DNA from 3 places in the Alcanivorax sp. VBW004 genome. Region 2 is predicted to be linked to each of the others. Evidence: predicted binding sites of a transcription regulator. Region 2 holds the regulator's gene; each other region holds the start of a gene.

Region 1 (10,797 bases), 820 kb from region 2:
AGCCCATGCCATCCAGCAACTGAACCAACTGGGTGTGGACACCAATCTCAGCCAGCGGGTCAAACAGTGTATTCAGGATGCCATTGGCCATTCCCTGCCCCGCAAGGAAACCGTTGCCGAGCGGCTGGGCATGAATGTACGCACCCTGCATCGCCGGCTGGCCGACGAAGACCAGAGCTGGCAAAAACTGCTAGATGACGTGCGCCTGAAACAGGCACGTCACCTGCTCACCACCACCACCTTGCCCCAGGCCGATATCGCCGCCGCCCTGGGCTATTCCGATATCCGTTCCTTCCAGCGCAGTTTCAAACGCCACACCGCCATGACTCCGGGCCAATACCGGGCCAAGCCTGGCAATGCGCAAATACACTCATAAAAACAGACACTTTTATCTGCGCCACTGTGCTTTTTGTCCTACAAACACTTAAACCTGGCCCTCTCTCCTGTCTATACTGACATTACTCAATGACAACAATGAATGGTGGAGAGCCTCAATGAAAGGCACCCTCAAGCAGCTCGAACGCGCCATCGATAACGCGACGACCTACGACGAATGGTATGAAGCCAGCCAGGAACACGACCGCCTTTCCGGCGCCGACGAATGGAAGGAAGTGGACCGTTCCCCCTATTACGATTACGAGTTGATTCGTAACCGTCTCTGGCAGATTCGCCAGGCCCGTGAACGCAACGACGTGAACAAGCTGGTCTTCCATTTGCACGAAGGCCTGCACGGTAATCTGGGCAACATTTCCAACCCGCGCCTTTATCAACACAGCCGCGTGGGTACCAAACGCCTGATCGAAAACTACCTGACTGAAGTCTCCACCGCCCTGAACTATCTGTGCGACAGCAACTTCAAGGAATTCGGGTTGAAAGAAAAACTCGATTTCTTTGAAACCACCGGCCAGGCCTTCGGACAAAGCTGCCTGATGCTGTCCGGCGGCGCAGCCCTGGGCCTGTTCCATATTGGGGTGGCCCGCTGCCTGTGGGAGCAGAACCTGCTGCCTTCGGTGATATCCGGTTCCAGTGCCGGCAGCATCATCGGCTCAGTGGTAGGCACTCACAACGATGAAGAGTTGAAGGTGAAACTGGAGCCAGAAAACATTTATCTGGAAGCCTTCAAGGTGCTGGGCTGGAAAGGTCTGGTACGCGGCACCCCGGTTCTGGACGGCGACCATCTGGAAGCCTGCCTGGAAGAAAACATCACCGACATGACCTTCGAAGAGGCCTATCGACACACCGGGCGCGAAATCAACATTACCGTGAGCCCCTATGACCGCAACCAGCACGCGCGCCTGCTGAACTGGCGCACCTCGCCCAATGTGCTGATCCGCAAGGCTTCGCTGGCTTCCTGTGCGATTCCCGGCATCTACCCGCCGGTTTCCCTGTGGGCAAAGAACATCGACGGCGAACGGGTTCCCTACATCCCCGGCCGCAAGTTTGTTGACGGCTCCATCGTCGACGACCTGCCCATTCGCCGGCTGGCTCGCCTTTACGGGGTCAACCACTCCATCGTCAGCCAGACCAACCCCCATGTGGTGCCGTTTTTGTCTCGCAACGAAAACACCGACAGCTCCCTCAGCACCCTGGGCGACTGGGCCCTGCGCAACGTCTCCATGAACCTGCGCTATGGCCTGCAGCTGGTGCAGCGCCGGGTGGCATCCAACGACATGGGGCTGATGATCGACAAGGCGAAGAGCATGGTGACGCAGAAGTATATCGGCGACATCAACATGATCCCGCCCCGCCAGCCGCTCAACGCCCTGCGTGTTCTGAATAACCCCACGCTGCAAGATGTGCGGAACTATATCCGCAAAGGCGAGCAGGCGACCTGGCCGAAACTGGATATGGTGGCCAATACCACTTGCATCAGCCGCACCTTCCGCGACTGTCGAGCACGCCTGGACCGTATCGAAGAGCGTATGCTGGATCGGGTAAACATGACCGCGGTGGCCAACCAGTAAGCCACACCCCATTACCGACAGAGCCCGCTGGCCTTCAAAGTGGCCGGCGCGGCTCTCTGGGGCTCACCCCGCTCATCTGTGATAATGGACATCAAGCCATGCAGGCCCACGGCCAACACCCAACGCCGCTGGACCGGATCCTCATCGACGTGGAAATACCGAAGCGGGCTCCCTGACACTCATGCACAAAGGCGCCTGCTAGCGTGCCACCGGCAAATCACACCAGCGACTGGTATAGGCCGGAGACAGGTGCGCCCTGCGCATGGCCCAGGCACTACGCTGATCCGTCTGCATGCCCCGCCCCGCCAACCACACCTTGCCGGCACCGCTCTGGTTAATCGTATCCATTACCGTCATCAAGGCGTTGCCCCTGTCATCGGGTTCCCCTTGCTGCGCAAACAATCCATCCTGGATCTGATCACGTCCGCGCAAGTCGGTGAGAATCACTCCGGCTTTTCCGTAGCGGTACCCTGGTTTCCATAACTGCGCCAGCAAGGCCAGCGCCTGATGCACCACCACGCGGGTGTCCGCCGCGGCGGGCGAAAAGGCGGCACTAAGCGTATCGGGGAACAATTGTTGGGGCTTGCCCATCGGGGCGGTGCGCAAATAGACCGTTACCCGGCCAGTGTACAAATTCTCCTTGCGCAAGGACTCCATGGCCCGGAAAGCAAAGTCACTCAGCGCCTGACGTAACGGCGGCAAGGCGGTTACCGGCTCACCAAAAGAACGGGAATGGATCACTTGCTGGCGCGGCGAAGGCTGCGTATCCAGAGACAGACAGGGCTCCCCGTTCAGCTCCCGCACCAGCCGTTCCTGCACCACGGAAAACCGCCGACGGATCATGCCGCTATCCGCCCGGGTCAGGTCCAGTGCCGTCTCGATACCCAGCGCTTCAAGGCCCCCCGACAACCGGCGCCCCACTCCCCACACCCGGGACACCGGCGTTAACGCCAGCAGTTTTTCCCGGCGCGCCGGGTCGGTCAGCACCACGGTACCGCCCGTGGCGGGATAGCGCTTGGCGGCGTGATTGGCGAGTTTGGCCAGCACCTTGGTGGGCGCTATCCCCACGCACACCGGCACCCCGACCCAGCGGGCAATGCGCGCTCGTACCTGCTGCGCCAGCGGCAACAGCTCGGCCTCCCCCATCAACGACAGATCCAGAAACGCCTCATCAATGGAATACACCTCCACCTGAGGCACCAGGGTTTCCAGCGTCGCCATCACCCGCTGGGAAATATCCCCGTAAAGGGCATAGTTGGATGAAAAAACCACGATTTTGTGGCGGGCAATCAAATCGCGAGCCAGGTGTACCGGCATGCCGGTTTTCACCCCCAGCGCCTTGGCTTCCGCAGACCCGGCTACAATGCAGCCGTCATTATTGGAAAGCACCACCACAGGCTGCCCCTGCAGATCCGGGCGGAACAGGCGCTCACAGGCGGCATAGAAGCTGTTGCAGTCAACCAGGGCAAACATGGCCGTTACCCGCCGCCCCGCAAGGCGTGCAGGCAAAACGTCACCACCCCGAACAGGTCCACACCCTCGCCGCCAATGGGTATCGGCGCATAGGCAGGATTGCGGGGCTTGAGCATCGGTGTCGGCTGCAATTGCAATTCTTTCACCGTGAATTCGCCATCCAGCGAGGCGACCACCACATCCCCCGCAACGGCTTCCAGTGAGCGGTCCACAATCAGGATGTCCCCGGAAAAAATACCGGCATCCACCATGGAGTCCCCCTCCACACGCAACAGGAAGGTGGACGCGGGCCGGCGGATGCATAGCCGGCTCAGATCCAGGTGCTCATCCAGATACCCCTGGGCCGGAGACGGGAACCCCGCAGAAATACGCTCACTGAAAAAAGGCAGGGCAGACATAACAACACACCGGAAATCCACAGTCTGACAAGCATGGCAAAACACTGTCTTTATGTACAGCTATTCTGCCATGCAACGCCCATCCAGTAGTGCTCCCTTCACACGAGATCAATCACAAGAACGCGACAAAACGACAAGCAACGCCTATCCATCCTCTGCAACGGCTGACGTAACTTACGGTGATACACCTTGTGTGCGGCGCCTATCGCCTGCGAGCCCGCACGGAGTAAACAGGAGGCCACCATGAGCAGCGATAGCCATCACCGCTGGATGTCTGATTTTCTGGAAGAAATGGGCCTTCCCGCCCGGGCCGAATTTCAGGGCTATGTTCTGTTCAACCTGGAGCAGAATACCTTTATCGCCACCAGCAAACGCAACCCGCAGACTCCACATCAGCAACAGGTCAAACCCTGTGCCTGGGCCCACTGCTACCCAGACATCATGCACGCCAGCGATGCCGCCAGCGGACTGGGGAGCGAATACGAAATCCGCGCGCTTTTCCGACTCGACGGTCGGCACCTGTCCTGTTCGGTGTGATTGGAAGGTCAGGGATTTGAGATGGAACGCAAGACGCCCGGAGCTCGACGCTGGATGCTGGATGCCTAACACCTAAAGTCAAAACCCCACGGCTATTTTGCTGGAACGGCCCTGCGGGCATAAAGATTGGGGGCGCAGGGAACGCGTCAACAAGGGCAGCAGTGATGTGACTTTCGATTTATTGCGTCTGGCATCCGGCATCAAGCGTTTTGCATCTAGGGAGCCTCTGAAGAACTCCTTGCGTGCTCAGTCTTTCAGGCTGGTTCGCAAGGAGTTCTTCAGAGACTCCCTGGCCCAGACATAAAAAAACCGCCAAAAGGCGGTTTTTTTATGTCTGGAGCGGGTGAAGAGAATCGAACTCTCGTATGCAGCTTGGGAAGCTGCCGTTCTACCATTGAACTACACCCGCCTGTTTGAAACGGCAATATAGTCAAAACCCATCAACTTGGCCAGTGTTGAAGCAAAATCGTCAAGGTTTCGACAAGTGGCTGTTTTGAAAAGCGAGTCACCGGGCGGACAAAGCAGTTGCCAGCATCCATTTCAGTGCGTATAGAAGAGGAAACAAGCGTCAGCCAAAGAAGGATACCAACCATGCCAGTGGCATTTATCAGTGGGGGCCGGGGGTTTCTCGGCGGGCATATCATCGACCAGCTTCTCGACAAACAATGGGATGTCGTTGCCCTGGTACGCCCCAACAGTGATGCCAGCACCTTACATGCCAAGAAGGGCGTATCTGTCGTCCAGGCACCACTGGACAATGCCACCGAACTTGCCCTGGTTATGCCCGCTGCCCCGGATGCGGTTTTTCACGTAGCAGGTAACACCAGCCTGTGGCGCCGGGGTAATGAGCAACAATACCGGGACAACGTACTCGGCACCCAGGCCATGGTCAGCGCGGCCCTGAAAAACGTGGCCGGCCGCTTTATTCATACCTCGTCCATCTCTGCCTGGGGCATTCAGGACAACCCGATCAATGAATTAACCCCTTCCAACGCCGCCAATGACTGGATCGGCTACAACCGCACCAAGTTTCTGGCGGAACAGGAAGTGGAAAACGGCATTCGCCAGGGGCTGGACGCGGTGATCATGAATCCCTGCGGCATTATTGGCGCCGGTGACACCCACAACTGGTCACAGATGATCCGCATGATCAACGACGGCAAACTGCCCGGCGTGCCCCCGGGCGGCGGGAATTTCTGTGCGGTGGAAGAAGTGGCACGGGCCCATATTGCGGCGCTGGAGCACGGTGTTTGCGGTGAGCGTTATATTCTTGCCGGCGTGGAAGCCAGTTTCCTGACTCTGGTCCAGACCATTGCCGGCCAGCTGGGACGCAAGGCGCCGCAGCGCACCGTGCCGCCCGCAGTGCTGAAACTGGCCGGCCAGCTCTACCCCATCGGCAGCCTGTTCACCGGTGAAGAGCCCCGCCTCACTCCGGAAAAAGTGGCTCTGATCACCAGCCGCGTGCATGCCGACGGCAGTAAGGCCGTAGAACAGCTGGGCTTTAATGATCAGGTGCCGCTGGCCACCATGCTGGAAAACTGCATTGCCTGGATGGCCCGGGAACGGATGTTGTAACAACCTGCGGGCGGCTTAATTACAGCACCGCCCGGTAGACCCGGAAGCGGGTGGTTTCGCTGGCCACCTGCACATGACTGAAAGCATCATCCAGCCACTGCACATAGGGCAATTCGCGGTTAGCTACCAGCCACAGCACGCCACCTGACTTGAGGTGTGAAGGTGCTTCCGCAATCAGTCGACGGGTGATGTCCGTGGTACGTTGGCGACGGTCATGGAACGGCGGATTGGTAACCACCATATCGACGCGCCCCTGAATCGGGGAGAACAGATCACCGCCCATGATCCTGCCTTGCAGGCCGTTGCGGGCCAGGCTATCGGTGCTGGCCGCCACGGCGCTGGCACTGACATCCACGCCCTGTACCTGCCAGCCCTGACGAGCCAGCCAAACGCTGATCACACCCGCGCCGCAGCCCATATCAATCACCTTCCCTGGCTTACCCAGCGTGTGCGCCTCCATGGCCGCCAGCAGGAGCGCACTGCCCTCGTCCAGACGGCCATGGCTGAACACCCCCGGGTAACTGATGGCTTCCTGATCCGCCACCTCCAGCACGGTACCCCAGGCTTTCAGGGACTGCTTCTCCCCCGGCTGCAATAAACCGCTATAGAGCTTGCAATGACGGGCGCTATCTTCCAGCACCGATTCATCCACATGGGCATCCAGGTATTTCAGGGCACCACGAATGCCACCCTTGGCCGGGCCGATCAGCCACAGCTCGGTGGGCGCCGTAATTTCACCGGCCAGCCAGTTGAGCAGAAACCGTAACCGGTCGATGGACTTGGGCAACGGCAGCACCAGCAAATCTGTCCCTTCCGGCACTGTGGGCGCGGGCGACCACTGCTGCGCACCAATGGTGTAATCATCCGCATGTACATGCACCGTGGCATCCACTGCCAGGGTTTTCAGTGCAGGGTCGTTGGCATCCACCACCAGTACATTTCGCCCGGCAAGGGCATCGGACTGGCGCAGCAATAATTGGGTCGTATTTTCCATGGGCTCCGGCTCAGGTAATCAGCGGCGGCAGTATAGTGCAAATCACACAGGTCCGGACACGGGTACGGGTACGGCAAACGGCATACTCACGCGCTGAGCCATAAGTAGGGTCTTGCTCAAGTTTTACATAATCACCACGCCAAGCGCCTAGCGAGCCCGGTAGAATTGGCCCATTCATTCCGACGATGTGGAGGCACAAATGGTTCGCACTGCGCCAACTCGCGCTTTAGCACTGTTTGCCTGCTGTCTGTTTTCTTCGTTGGTCGTTGCCGCTACGGATAGCGACAACTTCCACCAAGCACTGGACGCAGCACGCAACGATGACTGGGAAACCCTTTCCCGGCAGCAACAGGCCCTGGGAGAGCAGCACCCCCTGCAAGCCTATCTCGACTTCCACCGGCTGCGCGCCGCCCTGCCCCAACTCAGCCCTGACAAAGTAACGCAGTACGCCGAAAAGTACCCGGATTCGCCGCTCCCCCAGGATATTCGTCAGCTCGCCACTGTCGCCTACGGCAAAGCGGAAAAATGGCAGGCACTACTCGCCATTACCGACAGTGCACCCAGCGGGGTAGCACTGCGCTGCTATTACCACCAGGCGCAATGGGAAACCGGCGACCAAGCCGTTAAAAAAGCCGCCCTGCAAGCGGGCAAAGAACTCTGGGCCACCGGCCAGTCCCGCCCCAACAATTGCGACCCGCTGTTCAACGCCGCCCGCGACGCGGGTGTCATCGGCGATGCGCAAATCTGGGAACGCCAGCAACTGGCCTTTGATGGCAACAGCGCCGGGTTGATGCGCTACCTGGACAAGATGCTGGCAAACAGCCCCTACGCCACCGCCAGCGAATGGCTGCAAACGCTGTACAGCAACCCCGACAAGGTCGTTGACCTGCCTCGCAACCTGCCGGCATCGCAGCGTCAAGCGCTGCTCTCCGCCGGCCTGCGCCGCTGGGCCTACAAGGACACCGAAGCCGCGCGCAAATGGTTCGACACGCAGAGCAAAAAACAGGGCCTCACCGACGCAGCACTACGCGAGCGCGCCGGTACACGCATCGCCTGGTACTCCACCATCCGCGGGGTGGAAGCGAATCGCCAGTGGCTGGATAGCTGGCTGGCGAGCCACCCGGAGACCTCACTGGTGGCACAGCGCGCCAGGCGCACGGTGATTGAACAGGATTGGGACGCCCTGAATGAGTGGGTCATGCGCCTGCCCCAGGACGACCGTAACGACTCCCGCTGGCTGTACTGGCGCGCCCGCGCACTGGAAAACACAGACCAGCCGGATCAGGCCCGTGAGCTGTATCAACAGGCCGCCCAACAACGTAATTTCTTCGCTTTCCTGGCCGCAGACCGCCTGGGCGAGCCCTACCGTTTCTCCGAACAGAAGCACACACCCTCCGCCACGTTCACGCCGCCGCCGGCGATCACCCGTATCCGCATGTTGCGAGCACAGGATGAACCCTACCTGGCGCATCAGGAATGGATGTGGCTGATGTGGCACAGCAACAAGGAACAGCTGGCGGAACTGGCCGACTACGCCCTTACACAAAAATGGTACGACCTGGCCGTACAGGCATCCATTCAGGCCAAGGCCTGGAACACCCTGGCATGGCGTTTTCCACCCGCGTATTTGCCGCTGTTCGAGGAAGAAGCCAAACCCCATGACCTGGATCCCTGGCTGGCCATGGCCGTGGCCCGGCGCGAAAGCGCGTTCAATCCGCTGGCCCGCTCACCGGTCGGCGCCATGGGGCTAATGCAACTGATGCCTGCCACCGCCCGCAAGGTGGCCAAAGACGCCAGCATGGGCAAGCCCACCACCAAGACCCTGCAGGACAAACACACCAACATTACCCTTGGCAGCCGCTATCTGGCGGAGCTCCTCGACGATTTCAACGGCAATCGGGTGCTGGCCCTGGCCGCCTACAACGCGGGCCCGAGCCGGGTGAATCGCTGGCTGGAGAACGCCGAAGACGGCGTCCCGGCAGATGTGTGGATCGAGTCCATCGCGTTCCGTGAAACCCGGGATTATGTGCAGGCAGTATTGACCTACCGGGCCTTGTTCGTGGGCATGCACGATGACCAGCCCCGCAGCAACCAGCTGCTAACCCGCGAAGAAAATGACGGGCTGTATTCCCTGACCATGCTGGACAAGGACTGACCTCAAACCCGGGTCAGTCCAACTGGCGAATATGGTAATCCAGCCGCGCTGCCGCTTTCGCATGGCTCAATGCCGGCGTCGCGGCAAGGCGCCGGCGCAGGTGAATGCTGCGCGCCGACTGGCGGGTAAACGCGATCACCGCGTTATGGCAATCGCTGCATGATAAGCGGAAACGGCTGCTGAAACTTTTCATGGCGCGGCGGCCCGAGGCCGGGCTGTCGCGGTATTCCTGCCAATCGCCAAAGTTCATGATCAGGGAACCATGCGCCGACAGGTTCCCGCGCAGGCAGGCCAGCCAGTCAGCATCGGCGGGCACCGCCCGGCTAACCTGCTCGTTACTGGGCGCAAACAGGTCTTCGATAATCAGGTCGAACGGTTCCCCCTGATAATCACGCAACCACTGCTGCGCATCCCCCTGCCAGGTCTCCACCCCAAACGCCTCGATGCCGAATACTTCGCGGGCCACCTGCAAGTGTGCTCCGTCCAGCTCTACCGCCATCAATACATCCGGATCCAGCAGTTTGCGGATGGGGGGAATCAGCGAACCGCCCCCCAGTCCCAGCACCAACACCCGGCGGAACCGGGCCGGTTCGTGTAGCAGGGCCGGCAACCACAGCAAATCCCACACGCTGCCCGTAAGTAAACGCTTGGGGTGAAACTCCGAATGCTGAACGCCGTTGGCATACAGCCGCAAAGTCTGCCCCGCGCGCCTCACCTCGTAGCGCACGCCGTCCCGTTCCGTTCCCCAGATTAATGCCACCGATTATTTTTCCAGCGTCAGGGTCAGCCCGGTCACCGCGCCATCCACTTTGGATTCTTTCAGGTACACCCGGGACTGCTCAATCTGGAACTGCTGCACCAGCGCCGCCTTGGCATTTTCCGAACGCAAACGTGCCAGCTCCACCAGCTGTGCCTTATCCACTGAGGGCGCCTCTGCGGTGACCATGGCATCCCAGGCACTGCGCGCCAGTACACTGTCCCGCTCATCGTCATCCTCGGGCAGGGGCGCGCTGACCAGTGTTTCCACATCACGGTCATAGTCAGACTCGTAACGGCGGATCAGCTTGCGGCGCCATTTCTTTTCCAACACGGCCGCATCAATACCCGGCCAGTCATCACCGGCCACATCGTCCCCAATCGTCTGATCGGCAAGCGCGGTGCGATCCTCTGCACTGGCCGTACCAACCAGCCCGATGTGCAGGTGCGGCTTTTCAGTGAGCACCTTGGCCAGGGCTTGCAAGGAACTGGAGGTTTGCGGGCCCACCTCGGCGGTGCCGGGGTCGAACACAATGGTCTCCAGGTTCTCGCCACCGGCCAGCCCGGCCAGTACGGAGAACGGCGCCGTGGCCGCCTTGACCACAATGTTGGTCAGCACTTTCAGAATCATGCCGCTGACACTGAAGCTGGGGTCATCCAGGTCACCGGACATTTTCACCGGCAAGGTAATTTCACCGGAACGACTGCGCAGCACCGACAGACCCAGTTTCACCGGCGCCCTCACCGCTTCATCACTGGGCACTTTTTCGCCCAGATAGAACTGGTCCGCAAGAATATCGGAGACACTGTTCAGGTGGTTTTTCTCAACGGTGACTTCGGTATCCACCCCCAACTGGCCCTTCTCCACCTTGTACCCCAGGTACAGCCCGGTATAAGGCGTCAGGCTGGTCATTTCATAATTGTTCAGCGACACCACCATGTCCG
Region 2 (10,797 bases):
GGCGGGGTTGTCGTCGCCAGCTGTGGCTGGATGCCCAGAAGGAGGCGGGGGAGAGCGCCAATCGTCCGGTGCCTGCGCTGTCGTTGAAGGGGTTTGATGCTGATGGCAAGACTTTGCCGTTGGCGTTGCAGAATGCCGAGCGCGCCGGGGTGCGCAATGCGATCCATTTTGAGCGCCGGGAGCTGGGTGCGTTGCGACCGCGTGACTTTGCGGCCAACGGCATTGTGGTGGGCAACCCGCCCTGGGGCGAGCGTCTGGACGAGAAGCAGCAGGCGGGCTGGCTACACTATGCCATCGGCCGGATTCTGGCGCTGCGCGCGCCCGGTTATCAGGCGTTACTGTTGGGCGCGGATGTGGACGTGATGGACCGTTCCGGCATGAATCTGGAGCGGCAATGGCGCTTGAAGAACGGGCCGTTCAATAATTTTATTCGCCTGTATTCACCGCGTAAGCCGACGCCACCTGCTGTGGCACAAGTCGCCGACGAGGGCGCATTCAATGTCCCGGAAGGTGCGCAACCGTTACTTAACCGTTTGCGTAAAAACGGCAAGCACTTGCGTCGCTGGCTGGAACGGGAGGATATCCAGTGCTATCGCCTTTACGACCGTGATCTACCGGAATTCAACGTGGCGGTGGATATCTATGGCGACCAGGTGCTGGTGCAGGAATTCAAGGCGCCGAAAACGATTGATCCTGAAAAGGCCAAAGCGCGGCGTGACTGGGCGGTAACCGCGGTGCGTGCTGCCCTCGGCGTACACCGTGAGCAGGTGCACTTGCGCACACGCGAGAAGCAAAAGGGCAACCAGCAATACCAGAAGCTGGATACCCAGGGGCACTACCGGGTAGTGCGTGAAGGCCAGGCTCAGTTGCTGATTAACCTGCAGGACTACCTGGATACCGGCCTGTTTCTGGATCACCGTCCCACGCGTTTGCGCATTGCGGAGCAGGCCAGCGGGAAACGCTTCCTGAATCTGTTTGCCTACACCGGGTCGGCCACGGTGCATGCTGCCGTGGGCGGCGCCAAACGCACGGTGACAGTGGATTCGTCGAAGCGTTATCTGGACTGGACCGCCTGCAATCTGGCGGCCAATGGCTTCTCCACCGACCAGCACGAGCTGGCTCGTATGGATGCCATGCGCTGGCTGGATGAGTGCAAGGAACAGTTTGATCTGGTGTTTTGCGATCCGCCCACTTTTTCCAACAACAAATCACGCAGTGACTTCGTGGTGGAAGAGCATCATGGCGATTTGATTCGCAAGATCATGCGTTGCCTGGAACCGGGTGGGGTGTTGTATTTTTCCTGTAATTACCGCCGTTTCCAGATGGATGAAAGCATCAGTAAATGGTTCGACGTGGAAGATATTTCTCGTTGGAGTATCCCTGAAGATTTCCGCCGAAATGAGAAAATCCATTACTGTTACGCGATTCGCCATGTGGAGGATGCATGACGGTTGTGCTCTACACCACCCTGGGTTGCCACCTGTGTGAGCAAGCGAAGGAACTGGTGGCCATGGTGAATCCGGGGCTGGTGCTTACCCCGGTGGATATCGCTGAGGATGATGCCTTGATCGAGCAGTACGGTGAGCGGATTCCGGTGTTGGTGCGCGAGGGCAAAGAGCTGGCCTGGCCGTTCGGTGTGCTCGATGTGCAGCAGTTCCTGTCCTGATGTGGGGGCCGGGTGGTGCCGCCCAGGCTCTCTGTGCCCTTGGCTAAACCCGGCCCGCAGCCCTTGCGGCTCCGTGATGGAATGACGGGCCGGTTAGCGAAATAACGCTAACGCATTTTGATAGGTCATGGCGGCCACGTCCTGTGTCTGCTGCCCGCGTAGCTGTGCGACCCGCTGGCCAATCCAGGGGAGTAGTGCCGGTTCGTTACGGCGTTTTTTCGGGGGAGGCTCCGGCAGGTCCCGGGGTAGCAGGTAGGGGGCGTCAGTTTCCAGCAGCAGGCGCTGATCCGGAATATTGGGCACCAGTTCTGCCAGTGGCTTGCCGCGGCGCTCGTCGCAAACCCAGCCGGTAATGCCGATATGGCAATCCAGATCCAGATAGTCAAACAGAGCCTGACGCGACCCGGTGAAGCAATGCACGACGGCGCCGGGCAGATCGTCGCGGAACGCTTTCAGGATAGGCAGAAAACGCTCATGGGCATCGCGCTCATGGAGGAAAACAGGCAGTTTCATCTCTGCCGCCAGCGCTAGCTGGGCCTCGAAGGCGCGCTCCTGGTCCGGTCGTGGAGAAAAGTCCCGGTTGAAATCCAGTCCCATCTCACCTGCAGCTTTCGTCTGCTCATGGGCGAGCAACTCGTGCAGTTCTTTTTCCAGGGCAGGCGAGTAAAAGCGGGCGCTGTGCGGGTGCAGCCCGGCGGTAGCAAACAGGGTGGGATGTTCGTCGGCCAGGGCAATGGCGGCGCGTGACTCGTCGATGTTGGTACCGGTAATCAGTTGCCAGGCAACCCCGGCCGAGGCCGCCCGTTCAATCACCGTTTCGCGATCGTCGTTGAATTGCCGGTCGGTCAGGTTAACCCCGATATCGGCCCATTGATCAGACGCGGTGTTCTGCGTTTCCGAAGGCGTGTTGCTGTGAGGTGCGGTCATCGGTGTCCTGTTCAGATAGCTGCTCGCGCAGGGATTCTACCCGACGACGGTTCGCACCTAAATCCCAGTAGCCTGTCCGCGAGGCCGAGCGCACTTCCACCACACCGTTATCGCGAACATAGAAGGTCACATCGTCCACAAACCGCAGAACCCGGCTGGTGAAGCGAGCCTGGATGCGTGACTGACCTACCACGTCATAGTCCACACGGGGCAGGTTGCCAAGCAGGCTTTCCAGCTTTTTCAGGCTGCTTTGCCGGTCGGCGCCTACCTGTAGAGGAGCGACTCGCTTGTCGGCCTGTGTCGCCAGGCTGGACACACAGTTGGGTGAGTCCGGACAGGGCGCAAGAAGATGGGTATCAGCCATGGCAAATGCACTCCATACAATCAGGCAAGTGCCTATACCCGTGTGGATACAGGCTTTAATAAGAGTTCGGATCACGAATCAGCCCCACGAAAATGCCTTCGATGATAAGTTGATCAGCGGGCACCTTGATCGGCTCATAGGCTTCGTTGGCCGGCAGCAGGGTGGCGCTGGATTTATTCAACTTTAAGGTCTTCACCGTGACTTCTTCGTCAATGCGGGCCACTACGATTTCACCCGTGCGCGCCACATTGGATTTGCGTACCGCAATCAGGTCACCGTCGAAGATACCCGCATCTACCATACTGTCGCCCTGTACCTTCAACAGGTAGGTAGGGCGTTGCTTGAACAGCCCCTGGGGGACCGGCACGGTGCGTTCCACGTTTTCGATGGCTTCGATGGGAACGCCTGCGGCGACCCTGCCGACGATGGGCAGTTCTTCTTCGCCCCAGTAGGCGTTATCCAGCAGCTGAATGCCCCGCGAGCGGTCACTGTGCAGCTTGATATAGCCCTTGCGTTCAAGGGCACGGAGATGATCCGAGGCCGCATTCTTGGACTGGAACCCCATGATGTCGGCAATCTCTGCACGGGTGGGGGCCATGCCGCTGTCCGAGAGGCATTCGCGGATGCAATCGAGAACCTGCTGCTGTCGGTCGGTAAGTTTGCTGCTCATAACCTTCTCCCTGTTTCCTGCAGAGTGGAGTGCCCGCCGGTGGCCGTGCAGGCAACCTTGCCGGGGTCGTATTCATCCCATGCCTGTCACGGGTGGCTGTAGGCATTTGTATGGTTGCGTGCCTGGGCTTGTAAGTCGTGGCTGACAGGCAGTGCTACATTCTGGATGCTAGCACAGGCACTGATAATATGAACAGTGTTATTTGAACAGTTGTCGGGCGAGGTTTTATCCCGCTTTTACGTCCATGTCGTTGCTCTGTTAAGGCGCGGGTACTAGCATGTGGAGTTGATAGAAATGCCATCAAGACAGTGGGGATAATGGATGGAGCAGGCCAATAATAACGATTTCGGCCAGCAACGGCGGCGCCAGCTGTTGGCTGGTGTGCCGTTTTTTAATGAAATCGCCCGGGATGATCAGGACGAATTTGAACAGCTTGAAAAGACTACCCGCCTTTGGGTGGCGGCTTCCGGAGAAAGCGTCATTCGGGCCGGTGATGTGGATTCCACTCTGTATTTTCTGCTTCGGGGGCAGCTGGAAGTGCTCTCGGACACCGCGCCGGAATCCCCGCTTTATTATGTATCTCCGGGGGAGGTCTTCGGCACCCTGTCCATGCTGTTAGGGACACCGCGCAGTGCCACGATTACGGTGGCAGACAACGCCCGCGAAGCGGTGTTGGCGAGCCTGGATTTCAATGAATTCAATGACGATGATGGCCCTTATTCGCTGGCGACCCGATTGGCGTTTTTCCATATGATTGTTCACCACATTCGCTGGACACTGGAAGTGAAGCGAATGCAGGCGCCGACCCATGAACTGGTGCATTCCATGCGCAAGCTGCCGGTTTTTCACGGAGAGAAGAACAGCCCGGAAGAGCTGGCCGCGTTGAAGGTGCAGGCCCAGGGGCTGGCTGAATTGCTGTGCCGCTGGAATGGAGAAGGGCAGGCGAGCACCGGCACACTACAACTGACCTGATTCACGCTTGCGCCAGCTTGCGTGCGGAATTCCTTTACGGCTCGTTGCGGCTACTGATCGACCTTGACGGCCAGTACGTCGCAATGAGCCCCGGGCACCAGGCCGCGTGCGGTCGAGCCCAGCAGCAGGGCCAGCCCACTGCGGGTATGGCTGCCCACCACGATCAAATCCGCCCCTATCTTGTCCGCCTTGTCGAGAATGGTCTTTTCGATGGACCCCATATCCACATAAACGTTGGCTTCGGGAATGTTGTATTGCCCTGCGTATTTGTCCGCCATTTCACGGGCCTGTTTCATCAGGCCGCTTTGCAAGTCCGTCACATCCATGGGCACATCCGCCCCGTAGGCCAGGGCCAGTGGTTCGATGACATGGATCAGATGCAGCTCACCGTCATTGCCTGACAGCACGCCTGCTGCGCGGGACAGCACCTGGGGGGATTCGTCGCTGCCATCGATGGCAACCAGAATTTTGCGGTAGGGACTGGGCACGGTTCTCTCCCTGAAAACGTGAGGTTTCCTGCAGTATAGCGCGCTTTGTCGGGGTTGCCAGCGGGCTGTTTCACAGATGAGGGTTGCCCTGACCGGTCTGCCTGTACTACTACTAAAAAAGGAAAACGGGGGCACTTCCTGCTTGACCCGCCTATACCGGCGCTGTCTAAATAGCGCCCATCACGAGCCTTAGACCGGATGTTGAGTACCTGAGAATGGGAAAATCGTTAGTAATTGTGGAGTCGCCTGCCAAGGCCAAGACCATTAACCGCTACCTGGGCGACGACTTCATCGTGAAGTCCAGCGTCGGCCATGTGCGGGATCTGCCGGTCAGTGGCGGCTCCAAAAAGAGCACCCCTCAGGAGCGGGCCAAGGAAGCGGCCTACACGCGCTCCCTGCCCAAGGAGGAGCGGGATGCCTATAAAAAGAAGAAGGCCAAGAAGCAGCTGGTTAACCGCATGGGGATCGACCCGGAAAAAGGCTGGGCGGCCCACTATGAGGTGCTTCCCGGCAAGGACAAGGTGGTCGACGAACTGAAACGCCTGGCTGCGAAAGCAGACCGCATCTATCTGGCAACGGATTTGGACCGCGAAGGGGAGGCGATTGCCTGGCACCTGCGGGAAGTCATTGGCGGAGAGGATGACCGGTTCGACCGGGTGGTGTTCAACGAAATTACCAAGAAAGCGATCCAGGCGGCGTTCGAAGAACCTGGCAAGCTGGATCTGCACCGGGTAGAAGCGCAGCAGGCCCGGCGTTTTCTGGACCGGGTCGTGGGTTTCATGATCTCCCCGTTGTTGTGGGAAAAGATCGCCCGTGGCCTTTCTGCCGGCCGGGTGCAGTCCGTGGCTGTGGAGCTGGTGGTAGAGCGCGAACGTGAAATCCGCGCCTTTATTCCTGAAGAATTCTGGGAGTTGTACAGCGACACCCACAGTGGCGATGGCGAAGCCCTGCGCCTGCAGGTGGCAAAGCATAACGGCCAGGCGTTCCGGCCCAATAACGGTGACGATGCCGGTGCCCACAAGCAGGCACTGGAAAACGCCGGCACCCTGACCATCAGCCAGCGTGAGCAGCGGCCCACCCGCTCCAAGCCGTCGGCGCCTTTTATTACCTCTACCCTGCAGCAGGCCGCGAGCACCCGCCTGGGCTTCGGGGTGAAAAAGACCATGATGATGGCGCAGCGGCTTTATGAAGCCGGCCACATTACCTACATGCGTACCGATTCCACCAACCTGAGTTCAGACGCCGTGGCGGCCTGCCGGGAGTGGATTGGCGAAAAACTGGGTGACAAGTACCTGCCAGATGCGCCGCTGTCCTACAGCAGCAAGGAAGGCGCCCAGGAAGCGCACGAAGCCATTCGTCCTTCGGATGTGCGGCGCACCTCTGATTCCCTGAAAGATATGGAACGCGACGCCCAGCGCCTGTACGAGCTGATTCGTCGACAGTTCATCGCCTGCCAGATGCCCCCGGCGGAATACCTGAGCTCCACCCTGACGGCCACCGGCAACGGTTACGAGCTGAAAGCGAAAGGGCGGATTATGAAGTTCGATGGTTGGACCCGCATTCAGCCGCCGGCTTCGCGCAAGGGCCAGGAAGACACCCTGTTGCCGGATGTGAAAGAAGGCGATGTGCTGTCTATCGATAACGTGGATGCCAACCAGCACTTCACCAAGCCGCCAGCCCGTTTTACCGAGGCGAGCCTGGTCAAGGAACTGGAAAAGCGCGGCATTGGCCGCCCGTCCACCTACGCAGCGATCATTTCAACGATTCAGGATCGTGGTTATGTGCGTCAGGACAATCGCCGTTTCTACGCTGAAAAAATGGGCGACATCGTTACCGACCGTCTGGTGGAAAACTTCCCCAACCTGATGGACTACGGTTTCACCGCCAGCATGGAAGAAACCCTGGATGAAGTTGCTGAGGGGCAACGGAACTGGCAGGACGTGCTGAACGAATTCTACAAGGATTTCGTCAGCAAGCTGGATGCCGCCCAGGGCGAAGGCACGGGCAAACAGGCAGTGGGCGGCATGCGCGCCAATCTGCCCACCGATACGGATATTGAATGTCCCACCTGTGGCCGCCCGATGCAGATTCGCACCGGTTCCACCGGCGTGTTTCTGGGCTGTTCCGGTTACGGGTTGCCGCCGAAAGAGCGCTGCACTGCCACCATGAATCTGCTGCCCGGTGAAGAAGCCGAAACGGTGAAAGCAGACGATGATGAAGAAGCGGAAACCAACGAACTGCGCAGTAAAAAGCGGTGCCAGAAGTGTGGCACCGCCATGGAAAATTACCTGATCGACGAAAAGCGCAAGCTGCACATCTGCGGTAACAACCCGGATTGTGATGGCTATGTGGTTGAGAAGGGTGAATTCCGTATCAAGGGTTACGATGGCCCGGTACTGGAATGTGAGAAATGCGAAAACGACATGCAGTTGCGCACCGGTCGATTCGGCAAGTTCTTCAAGTGCACCAATGACGAGTGCGGCAACACCCGCAAGCTGCTCAAGAGTGGCGAGCCGGCTCCTCCGCGTGCGGACCCCATTCCCATGCCGCACCTGCAATGCCAGAAAGTGGATGATCACTACCTGTTGCGTGACGGGGCCTCTGGCCTGTTTCTGGCCGCCAGTAAATTCCCTAAAAACCGGGAAACGCGCCCACCGCTGATTGAAGAAATTCAAAGCGTGGCCAAGCAGCTGGATCCGAAGCACGCGTATCTGGCTGAGGCTCCTGCCGCCGACCCGGACGGCAACAAAGGCGTGCTGCGCTACAGCCGCAAGGCCAAAGAGCAGTACGTGATGAGCGAAATCGACGGCAAGGCCACCGGCTGGATGGCCTTCTATCGCGACGGCAAATGGGTCGAAGAACAGACCAAGAAAAAAGCCCCCGCGAAGAAGAAGGCGGCTGCCAAGAAAAAGGCAGCGAAAAAGAAAGCCCCGGCCAAAAAGGCCGCCGCCAAGAAGTAATCCAGCGAGCATCACGCTTCACGCATGCGGGCGATAGCCTGCGTGTCGCGTGGTGCGTGCAGCGGAGTGTTTTATGTCCAGAATGGTTCGAGACAACACCGTAAGCGGTTTGCGCGAGCGGATTTACTTTGCCAATGCCCTGTTACGCCAACTGACCCACGAGCAGGCCGAGGCCACGCCCACCGTGCGCCTGGCGCTACGCGGGGCGGTGGTGTTTCATCTGTATTCGGTGCTGGTGGGGCTGGCGCGACAATCCGGCAAGACCTTTCAGGTAGACGGTGCGGACACCTTGTTCAGCCTGGCGGCGCTGGAGCAGGCCTTTCGGGATGCCGGCGTTGAAGCGCCAGAGATCGCTATTCTGGCCCGCGCCCGTGCCGACCGCGGGGATCTGATTGCCTGGTTGGACGGGGAAATGCAGACCGCACTGGGCGCCGCAGGCCTGGCTCGCCGCCCGGCGCCACCCAGCGAAGAGAATGCCCTCAACCTGATGGCCGAAGACCGCTACGCGCCTTTGGCCGAAGGGGATCTCCAGCGCCTTGCCGACAGCGTGACCCGGGTGGGCGAGCTGGTGGAGCATTGCATGGGCTACCTGGAAGAGTGGTGAAGGTCAAAGGTTAGGTGACAGTTGATAGTGGACAGTTGGCAGTGCGCGGCTGAGCACTTTCATTCGCTCCAACGTAAGAGGCCGCGCCCGGAAAACGGGTGCGGCCTCTTACGTTGGAAACCAGAAGCACCGTAGGGGCACGTAGCTGTCAACTGTCCTATCAACTGCCAATTATCTTTTGGCCCCTTCTGGCATCGCTGTTTCTATCCAGATCGCTATCATGGTAAACATGCTGTTGCCCGCTTTGCCGGCGCAGCCCCAGACATGTACACCGTGAGGAATGCGATGAACGCCCGTTTACTGCCCGCCGCTTTGTTAATGGCCCTGGCCGCACCTGCCGTATTGGCCCAGACCCCGGAAGAAAAAGGCCTGGAGATCGCCCGGGAGGCGGATAGCCGTGGCGAGGGCTTTGGGGATTTTCAGGCCGACATGAAGATGGTGCTGATCAGCAAGAGTGGCCAGACCTCGGACCGGGAGCTGCGCGTGAAGACGCTGGAAGGCACCGGCGAGGAAGAAGGCGACAAGAGCCTGACCATCTTCGATACCCCCCGTGATGTGCGCGGCACGGCCATGCTCACGTTCAGCTACAAGACCCGTGACGACGACCAATGGCTGTACCTGCCCGCGCTGCGCCGGGTGAAGACCATTGCCTCACGGAACAAGTCCGGCCCTTTCATGGGCAGTGAATTCAGTTTTGAAGACATGCGCGGCCAGGAGGTGGAGAAGTACACCTACAAGTATCTGCGCGATGAACCCTGCGGCGAACTGACCTGTTTTGTGGTCGAGCGCTACCCGCAAGATGAGGACTCCGGCTACACCCGGCAAGTTTCCTGGATCGACCAGCAGGAATACCGCACCTGGAAAGTGGACTATTACGACCGCAAGAAAAGCCTGCTCAAGACGCTAACGGCCAGTGACTTTTCACAGTATCAAGACAAGTTCTGGCAGCCCGCCAAGATGTCCATGGTTAACCACCAGACAGGCAAATCGACGGACCTGTTCTGGAGCAACTACCGCTATGACACGGGGCTGAGTGAGTCAGACTTCAACAAGAACAGCCTGAAGCGCGCTCGTTGATTTCTTCCGCCAAGAATATGAAAAACGGGTTGGCTACGGCATTGCTGTTGGCAGTGCCACTCGTCTCCTCTGCGTGGGAATTCCGCGGTGAAGTGGCGCTGGAAGGGCGTTATTTTACCCAGGACTCTCCCTATCCCCAGGCGGATTATTCCACTAATGGGTCCGGCTATATCAAGCCGGAAGTTTTCCATGAGTGGAACAATCGTGATGACCTGTTCACCTTTATCCCCTATGCCCGGGTAGATGAACATGATGCGGAGCGCACCCACTGGGACATCCGTGAGCTGTCCTGGATTCATGTGGGCAATGGCTGGGAATCCCGGGTGGGTATTCGCAAGGTGTTCTGGGGCGTCACCGAAGGGCGCCACCTGGTGGATATCATCAACCAGACCGATCAGGTGGATCAGGTGGATGGCGAAGAAAAACTCGGCCAGCCCATGATCAACCTGTCCACGGTACGGGACTGGGGGATCGTCGATGTGTTCGTGCTGCCCGGTTTCCGTGAGCGTACCTACGTGGGTGAAGAGGGGCGTCCGCGTACACCTTTGCCAGTGTCCGATAACGCGCAGTACGAATCCTCGAAAGAAAACCAGCGTGTGGATTTTGCCATTCGCTACCAGCAGTACTTCGACAACGGGCTGGAGCTGGCCCTGTCGCATTTTTCCGGTACCAGCCGCGACCCGCTACTGATTCCGGATTCGCTGACGCTGGCTGAGCTGCAGGCACTGATCGCCACCGGGCAATTGCCGTCGGGGAGCGACCCGGAATTTACCCCGCTGTACAACGTCATCGACCAGACCGGCCTGGAGCTGCAATACCTGAATAGCGGTTGGCTATGGAAGCTGGAGGCGATCAGCCGGTCCGGGCAGGGCGAGCGCTTTAATGCCGTGGATGGCGGTTTTGAATATACCCAGGTCGGGCTGCTCGATACGGCCACGGATCTGGGCTGGATTGTGGAGTACATCTGGGAAGACCGGGATGACAGTCTGGCGTCTCCTCTGGCCAGTGATGTGTTGCTGGGCACCCGGTTTACCTTCAACGACGTAGCCTCGACAGAAATCCTCGCCGG
Region 3 (10,797 bases), 1.1 Mb from region 2:
GTACCTGATGCAGTCACGTCTGGCTAACAGTGCCGACGATCGCCTGCCGGTGCCCTGGTCCGGCGAATGGGATGCGGAGAAGAAACCGAGGAAGAGCAGTGGTGCCCCTGCAGCAAATACGGGTATGAAAGGCACAGTGAATAACCTGCGCCGGGGCAGTGGCCAGCTGGTGGACCTGTTGCGACAGCCCAAAGACGGCAATGTGAAGACTATCTATCGGGCACCGAAAACCCAGCTCAACCGGCGAGTGACCGGGGCCCGGCGCTTTGCGGCCCAGTCCTGGTCACTGCCTCGTATCAAGGCAGCGGCGAAACAGCATGGCGGCACCGTCAATGATATGTTTCTGGCCATGTGTGGTGGGGCCCTGCGGCGTTACCTGCTGAGCCAGGACGCGTTACCGGACCAGCCGCTGGTGGCTCAGGTGCCGGTGTCGTTGCGCAGTGCGGACCAGGCGGGCGACGGTGGTAATGCGATCACCACCGTGCAGGTCAGCCTGGGAACGCATATCGCCGAGCCGCTGAACCGGCTGGCAGCCATTCAGGATTCCATGAAAGGGGTGAAGTCCCGGCTTGGCGATATGCAGAAATCCGAGATCGATGTCTATACCGTACTCACGAATGTGCCGCTGTCGCTTGGCCAGGTGACGGGCTTGTCCGGGCGGGTAAGCCCCATGTTCAATCTGGTGATTTCCAACGTGCCAGGGCCCAAGGATCCGCTGTATCTCAACGGCGCTGAAATGTTGGCGTCTTACCCTGTGTCGTTGGTACTGCATGGCTATGCGCTGAACATCACCGTGGTGAGCTACAAGGACAGCCTGGAGTTCGGTGTTATCGGTTGCCGCGATACACTGCCGCATATCCAGCGCTTTCTGGATTACTTTGAAGAGTCGCTGGTTGAACTGGAAAGTTGATTCGGTAACCGTTTGCTGAGGGTCGGGATTGCGCCTGCAGCGCTTGCGGCTGAGTGGCCGCCTATGGGAGCAGGCGCCACTCAGCAGTGATGCAGGCCTTGAAGTTTTTAGTCCCGGAAGAACCAGCGCACGCCAACCTCGTATTCAGTCAAATCCAGATCATCGTAATCGCGCAGCGTGGCAGACAGCCCAACCTGCGGGGTGACTTTATAAATGCCTTCAATAAGCGAGGCGGTGTCGCGAAACAGCACATCGGATTCGCCGAGCTCAAGTCCAATCTGCCATTTTTCATTGAATTCGTGTCTGAGGCCGATGTGGTGGTACCAGCCGCGGTCGATAGAGCCGTTTTGTAGTTCAAGTTTGTTGTGGTCTGAGCCGGCAAAAATGGACGTTTTGGCGTTGAATGGATAGTGAACCCCCAAGCCAATGACTGACCAGGATTCTTGCTGTGCGTTTTCTTCTGGCAATCGGACATTACCCGCATGGTAACGACCGCGGGCGTGGAACCATTTAAAGGCTGAGACACTGGCCTTTACGGTGCCGGAGCTGCTGTCGCCAAAACCGGAGTAGTCTGTGTTCTGTCTGGAGTAGCCAATGTCGACGTAATCGAAGGTATTGGAAGCTTGTGCTAATGGGCTAAGGAGAAGAGGCGCTGCCAACGCAATGCGATAAAGGGTGTGCACGATAGGTCCTGGTCTATTTTATTTATGGCGGAGGGGGAGGATAGCGGAAATAGCGTCAGGAAGGGCAAGCCTTTGCCGTTACCTGGTCAGAAAGGGCGTCCTTGTTGCCTGAGCGCTGCTTTCTCGCTCCTTCCCTTGTTCTTCTTGCCCTCATCTTCCCCTAAAATACCCGGCAATCAATCTCTCTGGAGCAAGATCCGTATGGGCCGCGCCTATCAAAACCGTAAAGAGTCCATGGCGAAAACCTCGGACATGAAAGCCAAGGTGTACAGTCGTTATGGCCGGGAAATCTATGTCAGCGCGAAGTCTGGCGGCCTGGATCCCTCGGCGAATCTGGCGCTGCGCAGCCTGATTGACCGCGCGAAAAAAGACCAGGTGCCCGGCCATGTGATCGACAAGGCCATCGAGAAAGCCAAGGGCGGCGGCGGCGAGGATTATTCCCCGGCACGCTATGAAGGCTATGGCCCGGGCGGCAGCATGGCGTTGATTGAATGCCTGACGGACAACCCGAACCGTACCTTTGGTGATGTGCGTATGGCCTTCACCAAGACCAAATGCAAGATCGGCACCCAGGGCACGGTGAGCCACATGTTCGATCACGTGGCCATTTTTGTCTTTGCTCACGAAGACGAAGATGCGGTGCTGGAAGCGCTGATGGACGCCGATGTGGATGTCAGCGAAATCGAAGATGACAACGGCACACTGACCGTCTTCACGCCCAATACGGAATACTTCAAGGCCAAGCAGGCGCTGACGGAGGCTTTCGGCGAGCTGGAATTCGAGGTGGATGAAATCCAGTTTGTCCCGCAGAGTTACACTACCATCAGCGCCGAAGACATGGAGCTGTTCGACAAATTCATGGCCATGCTGAATGATCTGGACGATGTGCAGAACGTGTATCACAACGTGGATCTGGGCTGATTACATCGCCCCGGCTTATTGCCGGCAACATCTGCAACGGAGAATCCCCCTGTGTTGGATAACGATATCCTTGCCGCCGCTGTCGCACTGGCTTCTGCCCTGCAAAAACAGCGCTTGATTCTGGCGACGGCGGAATCCTGTACCGGCGGGGGCATTGCCCAGACGCTGACGGGCCTGTCCGGGGCGTCAACGTGGTTTGACCGGGGCTTTGTTACCTATTCCAACGAGGCCAAGGTGGAGATGCTGGGTGTGCAGGCCTCGACCCTGGCGTCGGCGGGGGCGGTCAGCGAAGAAACGGCACTGGAAATGGCGCGGGGAGCCATTACCCATTCCCGGGCCCATGTCTCCGTGGCGGTGACCGGTATCGCCGGGCCGGATGGCGGTACGCCGGACAAGCCAGTGGGCACGGTCTGGATTGCCTGGGGGCAGAAGCTGGGCTATGCCGAAGCCCGCTGTTTCCACTTCGACGGTGATCGCGATGCCGTCCGTCAGCAGACCATCCTGGAAGCCATCTTGGGCTTGAATGCCCGCCTCAAGTAGCCACAATCGGGCTATTCATTTCAGCCTCATCGAGGTGGGGCTGGCACGGCATAAATATGGGAGGTTGCAATGGACAGCCAATGCTGTTCATAATACTGTCCATATTGTCAGCACTGGCCGAAAGGCCAGATAAGACAGATCAGATACGGTTGGCGTCAATGAGTGACGCGCCGAAAACGGAGAGGGGTCACAATGAGCGATAAAGGTAAGGCGCTGTCCGCTGCGCTGTCACAGATTGAGCGCCAATTCGGCAAGGGTTCTGTCATGCGCATGGGCGACCGCAAGCGCGAGCGCATGCCCTCCATCTCAACCGGCTCGCTGGGGCTGGACATTGCCCTGGGCATTGGCGGCCTGCCAAAAGGCCGTATTGTCGAGATCTATGGTCCTGAATCCTCCGGTAAAACCACCCTGACATTGAGCGTGATTGCCCAGGCCCAGAAAAAAGGCGCCACCTGTGCCTTCGTGGATGCCGAGCATGCTCTGGACCCGGATTACGCGGAAAAACTGGGTGTTAACGTGGATGACCTGATCGTCTCCCAGCCGGATACCGGCGAGCAGGCGCTGGAAATCACCGACATGCTGGTACGTTCCGGTGCCGTGGACGTGGTCATCGTGGATTCCGTGGCCGCCCTGGTGCCGAAAGCGGAAATTGAAGGCGAGATGGGCGACACCCACGTGGGTCTGCAGGCCCGCCTGATGAGCCAGGCGCTGCGTAAAATTACCGGTAATGTGAAAAACGCCAATACCCTGGTGGTGTTCATTAACCAGATTCGCATGAAGATTGGTGTGATGTTCGGTAACCCGGAAACCACTACCGGCGGTAATGCACTGAAATTCTACTCCTCCGTGCGTCTGGACATTCGCCGTATCGGCGCGGTGAAGCAAGGGGACGAAGTCACCGGTAACGAAACCCGTGTGAAAGTGGTCAAGAACAAGGTATCCCCGCCGTTCCGCCAGGCCGAGTTCCAGATTCTCTACGGCCAGGGCATCAACCAACTAGGCGAAGTGCTGGATCTGGGCGTGCAGCAGGGTCTGGTAGACAAGTCTGGTGCCTGGTACGCCTACAAGGGTGACAAGATCGGCCAGGGCAAGCAGAACGCCTGTGAGTACCTGCGTGAAAACCCGGCTATTGCCGAAGAAATCGAAGCAGAAATCCGTGCGCGCCTGCTGCCGGATCCCACCGCTGAAGTACCGGTAGAAGAGGAAGCCGCGGCTGACGATGAGTGAACCGCTGACAGAGGCCGAGCTACGCCAGCGGGCGGTTGCCCTGCTGGCGCGGCGCGATCACGCTCGTCGCGAACTGGTCACCAAGCTGCAACAGCGGCTGGGTGACCAGCCTGCGCTGGCGGCCGTGCTGGCCTGGTGCGAAGAACACGGCTTTATTGATGACCGGCGCTTTGCCGGTTTTTTTGTGCGTGCCCGCATTGAGCGCGGGCAGGGTGCCTTGCGCATTCGCCAGGAACTTCAGCTCAAAGGCGTGCAAAACGACTGGATCGCCGAAGCGCTGGAGAATGCGGAGGTAGACTGGTTTGCCCTGGCCCGAGAAGTTCGCGCCCGACGCTTTCGGCAGTACCCCCAGGATCAGAAAGAAAAGGCCAAACAGCTGCGTTTTTTGCAAAGCAGGGGGTTTGATGCTGAACAGAGCTTCGCGGCGCTGGATATGCAAGACGATTTAGATTGATCGCTGCTTGTGCAGGCGTGTTAGCTAAAATGCGGAGTGAACCGAACCCGAACCGCTGCCATGGCGCTGGTGTCTGGCTGTAGGGGCGTCGCTGGCGGCGCGATACCCCAACCCCGGAAAGGCTGTTAACCACTTTCATCACATTAGGGCAGAGCTCACTGAGGACGAGCGGGGGTTTGCTCTGCGAACGTAGCTTTCTGTGGTGTAACTGTTCTTGAACCAGGCATGAACCGCGCCGCCAGCGACGCTCCTACGGGGCGCTTATACAAGTCAGTGCCCTCAACGCGTTTTGCTGACGGGTGGGTGAGGGTATCCTTGTGCTTTGTGCCCCCGGACTGGAAACGCCATGGAATATCTATCAGATCCCTGGTTAGCGGCCGCGCTGCTGGGCGCCGGTGTGCTGGCGGGTTTTATCAATACCCTGGCCGGGGGTGGCGGCCTGCTGATCCTGCCATTGCTGATGCTCACCGGCATGGGCGCGGCGTTGGCCAACGGCACCATGCGGGTGGCAGTGCTGATACAAAGCGTGGAGGCGGTGCGCCAGTTCAACAAGCGCGGCACCATGCCGTTCAAGCCGCTGCCGGCGATTCTGGTGCCCTGCCTGCTGGGCACTCTGGTGGGAACTCTGGCGGCGTCCTATCTGCCGGAGTCCATTCTCAAGCCGGTATTGCTGACTACCCTAGTGGTGGTAGCACTGATCATGGTGTTCAAACCGAATCAACTGTCGCCGGCAGCGGGCGAGCAGCCACTGCAGCCCAATGACTCTGTTGCCGGCTGGTTGGGGCTGTTCTTCTGTGGTGCCTACGGGGGCTTTGTGCAGGCGGGGGTGGGCTTTGTGTTGATCGCCGTGCTGGTGGGGCAGCTGCGCTATGACATCCTGCGTGGCAACGCCCTGAAACTGGCGATCACTGGCAGTTTTACCGTGCTTGCCCTGGGGATCTTTGTGGCCCGCGATCAGGTTGCCTGGTTGCCGGGGCTGATCGTTGCGCTGGGCAGCCTTTTGGGCGTGCGGTTGGGCGTGGGTTTCGCGCACAAGGTCTCCCCCCGTGTGCTCAAGCGCATCCTGCTGGTAATGGTGCTGGCGGTGTGCCTGGCGGCGGCGTTGAAAGGATAGCCGCAAGCCGCAAGCCGCAACGCGGACGCGGATTGTCTGTTGAACAAAGCCAACAGCCCGCGCTCAGGCTTTCGGACGCGGCCCATGGCGTTTGCAATCAATAAAATCTTCAACCGCGTTGCAGCTTGTGGCCTGGAGCTTGACGCTTGCTTCTTCCCCATCGCAACCGGGCCTTGAGGGCGCTATACTCGGCCCTCTCTGACAGCCAGCCAATGATTGTTTCTCCTATGAAGAGTGCTGAACTACGCCAGGCCTTTCTGGATTACTTCGCCAGCCAGGGACACACTAAGGTGCCGTCCTCCTCGCTGGTGCCCCACAATGACCCGACCCTGTTGTTTACCAACGCGGGCATGAACCAGTTCAAGGATGTGTTTCTGGGCCGTGAATCCCGGGATTACACCCGTGCAACCAGCTCCCAGCGTTGTGTCCGCGCTGGCGGCAAGCACAACGACCTGGAAAACGTGGGTTATACGGCACGTCACCACACCTTCTTCGAGATGCTGGGTAATTTCAGCTTCGGCGACTACTTCAAGCGCGAAGCCATCAAGTTTGCCTGGGAATTCCTGACGGGCACCCTGGGGCTGCCGGAAGATCGTCTGTGGGTCACCGTGCACGTGTCCGACGATGAAGCGGCGGATATCTGGCTCAAGGAAATGGGCGTCAGCGCTGAGCGTTTCTCCCGGCTGGACGAGGACAACTTCTGGCAGATGGGCGACACCGGCCCCTGTGGTCCAAGCTCGGAAATTTTCTATGACCACGGGGCACATGTGCCCGGTGGGCCACCGGGCTCCGAGGGCGAAGATCTGGACCGCTATATCGAGATCTGGAACCTGGTGTTTATGCAGTACGACCGCCAGCCGGATGGTGAGCTACAGCCGTTGCCCAAGCCCAGTGTGGATACCGGCATGGGCCTGGAGCGTATTGCGGCAGTCTTGCAGGGCGTGCATTCGAACTACGAAATTGACCTGTTCCAGGCGCTGCTGAAAGCGGCGGCCACGGCGACAGGCTGCAACGACCTGGAAGAAAAATCCCTGCGCGTGATTGCGGACCATATTCGTTCGGCGAGCTTCCTGATCTGCGATGGGGTGATTCCGTCCAACGAAGGCCGTGGCTATGTGCTGCGCCGCATCATCCGCCGTGCACTGCGCCATGGGCACAAGCTGGGGCAGGACCAACCCTTCTTCTCGACGCTGGTATCAGCATTGGTCGAGCAAATGGGCGAGGCCTACCCGGAATTGGGCCGAGAGCAGGCCCGTATCGAGAAGGCTCTGTTGGCGGAAGAAGAGCAGTTTGGCCGCACCCTGGCGGCGGGCATGAAAGTGCTGGAAAGCGCCATTGAGCAACTCGATGGCAAGGTGCTGCCCGGCGAGGTGCTGTTCAACCTGTACGACACCCACGGTTTCCCGCCGGACCTGACCGCGGATGTGGCCCGTGAGCGTGCGTTGACTGTGGACATGGACGGCTTCGAAACCGCCATGGCTGCCCAGCGCGAGCGTGCCCGCGGGGCGGGCAGTTTCGCCAACGATTACAGTGATCGTCTGAATATCGACGCGGTGACGGATTTCTCCGGCTACGAGAAGCTGGCCGACGAAGATGCGGTTGTTGGCCTGTACAAGGATGGCGAGGCGGTAGAAACGCTTAACGCCGGTGAAGAAGGCATGGTGGTGCTGGCGCGCACGCCGTTCTATGCCGAATCCGGGGGCCAGGTGGGAGACACCGGTGCCTTGATGGGAGGCGATGACAGTGAAACCCGCTTCCTGGTCACCGATACCCGCAAGCGCCAGGCGGCCCACGTGCATGTGGGCAAGCTGGAAAGCGGCACCCTGACGGTGGGCAGCAAGGTATCCGCCTATGTGGATGTGGATCGTCGCCGTGCGGTGATGCGCAACCATTCCGCCACACACCTGATGCATGCCGCCCTGCGCGACGTGTTGGGCGAGCATGTGCAGCAGAAAGGCTCGCTGGTGGCGGCCGACTATTTGCGCTTTGACTTCTCCCACGGCGAAGCCGTCAGCGAAGCCCAGCGTGAGCAGATTGAAATTCTGGTGAATCGCCAGATTCTGGCCAACACCGCAGTAACCACCGAATTGATGGATATTGACGCCGCCCGTGAGGCGGGTGCCATGGCGTTGTTCGGCGAGAAATACGATGATCTGGTGCGCGTACTGAGCATGGGCAGTGACGGTTTCTCCAAGGAGTTGTGCGGTGGCACCCACGTGAACCGTACCGGTGATATCGGGCTGTTCCGCATTACCCTGGAAGCCTCTGCGGCTGCCGGGGTGCGTCGCATCGAAGCGGTGACGGGTGAACACGCCCTGGCGGTGATGCGCCAGCAGGAGCGGGCCCTCAGCGAGATCGCGGCTACGGTGAAGAGTTCACCGGACAACGCCGCCGAGCGGGTGCGCAGCCAGGCGCAGAAAGTCCGTGAACTGGAAAAAGAGATCGAACGCCTCAAGCAGAAACTGGCTAGTGGCGCCGGCGGCGACCTGACCAGCGATGTGCAGGATATTAACGGCGTGAAGGTACTGGCGACGCAAATCGACGGTGCCGATAGCAAGACCTTGCGGGTCACCATGGACAAGCTGAAAGACAAGCTGGGTTCCGCGGTGATTCTGCTGGCCGCAGTGGAAGGCGATAAGGTGGCCCTGGTGGCCGGTGTCACCAAGGACCTGACCGCCAGATACAAGGCGGGTGACCTGCTCAAGTTTGTGGCCGAGCAAGTGGACGGCCGTGGCGGTGGTCGCCCGGATATGGCCCAGGGTGGCGGTAATAATCCTGCTGCGTTGCCCGGGGCACTGGAAAGTGTAAAGGGCTGGGTGGCCGGGTAGGGCTGTCAGGTTGGAAATACCCGTTATTTCCGGCCTGAAAAACCCACTTTGGGGGCGGAAAAGGTCGAAGATCATACCCGCCAAACCACCTGAACATGAAATCCCGGCGCGTTTCTGGTACAGTAGCGCGCTCTTTTTTGCAGAAAAAGCGACTTTATGGCTCTTATCGTGCAGAAATACGGCGGTACCTCGGTAGGTACGGTCGAACGCATCCAGGCCGTTGCCGAAAAGGTAGCCGGCTTTCATAAACGGGGTGACCAGGTGGTCGTCGTCGTTTCCGCCATGAGTGGGGAAACCAACCGGCTCATCGAGCTGGCCAACGGCGTTACCGACAAACCCTCTCCACGGGAAATGGACGTGCTGGTGTCCACCGGCGAGCAGGTCACCATTGCCCTGTTGTCCATGGCGCTGCAAAAGCAGGGCCTCAATGCCCGCTCCTATACGGGTAGCCAGATTCCCCTGCGTACGGACAACACCTACTCCAAAGCCCGCATCGAAGAAATCGACGACAAGAAAGTTCGCGCCGATCTTGATGGTGGCAGTGTGGTGGTCGTGGCCGGTTTCCAGGGCGTCGATGGTGACGGCAACATTACCACGCTGGGCCGTGGTGGCTCTGATACCACCGCTGTGGCTTTGGCCGCTGCGCTGAAAGCGGACGAGTGCCAGATCTATACGGATGTGGATGGTGTTTACACCACTGACCCGCGAGTAGTGGATAACGCCCGCCGCCTGGACAGCATTACCTTCGAGGAAATGCTGGAGATGGCCAGCCAGGGCTCCAAGGTCCTGCAGATCCGCTCTGTGGAATTCGCCGGCAAATACAATGTGCCGCTGCGTGTTTTGTCCAGTTTCCAGGATGGCCCTGGGACACTTATTACCGTCGAAGACGAGGTTGATATGGAAAAGCCGGTAATCTCCGGAATTGCCTTTACCCGTGATGAAGCCAAGATCATCGTGCGTGGCGCCCCGGACACCCCGGGTATTGCCTACAAGATCCTCGGCCCGGTAAGCGCAGAGAACATCGAAGTGGACATGATCGTGCAGAACGTGGGTAAAGACGGCGCTGCCGACTTCACCTTCACCGTGCACCGCAACGATTTCGCCCGTGCCCAGGAAGCCCTGCGCAACGCCTCGGAAGAGCTGGGCAACCCGGAAATCATCGGTGACGACAAGATCGCCAAGGTCTCCCTGGTCGGTGTGGGCATGCGCTCTCACGCGGGCGTGGCGTCCAAGATGTTCGAGGCCCTGGCCAACGAAGGGGTGAACATCGAGATGATTTCCACCTCAGAGATCAAGGTGTCCGTGGTCATTGCCGAGAAGTACCTGGAGCTGGCAGTCCGTGCCCTGCACTCTGCTTTCGAGCTGGATCAGCCCGGCGCATAATCGGCATACCGTCAGGTAGGTATGGGGCGACGACCGGTTGGTCTCGCCCCTCTCACGGCAAGACTTGAGAATCTGATTCAGGCATACTACCGGCCCCGTGCCAGGGGTGGGTAAATGGTCTCTGCACCAAGGAGTCGTCAAGGACGGCAACCCGCGAGCCTCAGGTACGGAAAGCGCTCACGGAAATGAAAGGACCCCAGGAGGGATCATTATGTTAATTCTTACGCGTCGAGTTGGTGAGACCCTGATGGTCGGTGACGAAGTGACCGTCACTGTGCTGGGTGTAAAAGGCAATCAGGTTCGTATCGGTGTGAACGCACCGAAAGAAGTTGCCGTACACCGTGAAGAAATTTATCAGCGAATTCAGCACGAAAAATCGTCAGATAGCGAGTCTGCCTGATTTTTGAGCTGTATTTTGTTCGCAAAATCGTTATGATGCGCGGCGAGTTTGGTGACAGCGCCGATTAAGAGCGTTCACCACCAAACCACAAGCAGTACCGCATTCCGGAGAGGTGGGTGAGTGGCTGAAACCAGCTCCCTGCTAAGGAGCCATACGGGAAACTGTATCGCGGGTTCGAATCCCGCCCTCTCCGCCATATTAGAAAACGCCCCGCAATGCGGGGCGTTTTTGTTTGTGGGCCGTGTACATGCTGCAGGCGATTTTCGATTCCGGACCGATGTCGCCCGCAACCGCGGTTCTCATGTGCCTCGTGCTCTGCCTCGACACCAACTTGCGC

The links. The regulator LexA, encoded in region 2, represses DNA repair genes until DNA is damaged. The targets are predictions, from matches to a motif close to TACTGTNTANNTANACAGTA.
Region 1: the regulator LexA is predicted to act here: its motif matches at 3,878-3,897, upstream of umuD (translesion error-prone DNA polymerase V autoproteolytic subunit).
Region 3: the regulator LexA is predicted to act here: its motif matches at 3,148-3,167, upstream of recA (recombinase RecA).

The regions. Positions count from the first base shown of each region.
Region 1 covers NZ_WNHC01000001.1:3,134,356-3,145,152, forward strand. The annotation lists gene F1529_RS14260 (AraC family transcriptional regulator) at 1-376, shown strand, start outside; gene F1529_RS14265 (DUF3336 domain-containing protein) at 495-1,964, shown strand; gene umuC (translesion error-prone DNA polymerase V subunit UmuC) at 2,163-3,437, opposite strand; gene umuD (translesion error-prone DNA polymerase V autoproteolytic subunit) at 3,443-3,835, opposite strand; gene F1529_RS14280 (hypothetical protein) at 4,079-4,372, shown strand; tRNA gene F1529_RS14285 (tRNA-Gly) at 4,708-4,781, opposite strand; gene F1529_RS14290 (NAD-dependent epimerase/dehydratase family protein) at 4,964-5,947, shown strand; gene F1529_RS14295 (methyltransferase) at 5,967-6,941, opposite strand; gene F1529_RS14300 (transglycosylase SLT domain-containing protein) at 7,141-9,096, shown strand; gene F1529_RS14305 (hypothetical protein) at 9,110-9,856, opposite strand; gene F1529_RS14310 (DUF748 domain-containing protein) at 9,860-10,797, opposite strand, start outside.
Region 2 covers NZ_WNHC01000001.1:2,312,266-2,323,062, forward strand. The annotation lists gene rlmKL (bifunctional 23S rRNA (guanine(2069)-N(7))-methyltransferase RlmK/23S rRNA (guanine(2445)-N(2))-methyltransferase RlmL) at 1-1,448, shown strand, start outside; gene F1529_RS10540 (glutaredoxin family protein) at 1,445-1,666, shown strand; gene F1529_RS10545 (TatD family hydrolase) at 1,760-2,593, opposite strand; gene F1529_RS10550 (DUF1499 domain-containing protein) at 2,541-2,957, opposite strand; gene lexA (transcriptional repressor LexA) at 3,013-3,627, opposite strand; gene F1529_RS10560 (cyclic nucleotide-binding domain-containing protein) at 3,949-4,599, shown strand; gene F1529_RS10565 (universal stress protein) at 4,650-5,087, opposite strand; gene topA (type I DNA topoisomerase) at 5,303-8,047, shown strand; gene F1529_RS10575 (hypothetical protein) at 8,121-8,651, shown strand; gene F1529_RS10580 (outer membrane lipoprotein-sorting protein) at 8,937-9,728, shown strand; gene F1529_RS10585 (hypothetical protein) at 9,758-10,797, shown strand, end outside.
Region 3 covers NZ_WNHC01000001.1:3,416,641-3,427,437, reverse strand. The annotation lists gene F1529_RS15610 (wax ester/triacylglycerol synthase family O-acyltransferase) at 1-910, shown strand, start outside; gene F1529_RS15605 (hypothetical protein) at 1,018-1,593, opposite strand; gene F1529_RS15600 (YebC/PmpR family DNA-binding transcriptional regulator) at 1,795-2,514, shown strand; gene F1529_RS15595 (CinA family protein) at 2,566-3,054, shown strand; gene recA (recombinase RecA) at 3,247-4,281, shown strand; gene F1529_RS15585 (regulatory protein RecX) at 4,274-4,735, shown strand; gene F1529_RS15580 (sulfite exporter TauE/SafE family protein) at 5,082-5,849, shown strand; gene alaS (alanine--tRNA ligase) at 6,077-8,677, shown strand; gene F1529_RS15570 (aspartate kinase) at 8,834-10,060, shown strand; gene csrA (carbon storage regulator CsrA) at 10,272-10,460, shown strand; tRNA gene F1529_RS15560 (tRNA-Ser) at 10,567-10,656, shown strand.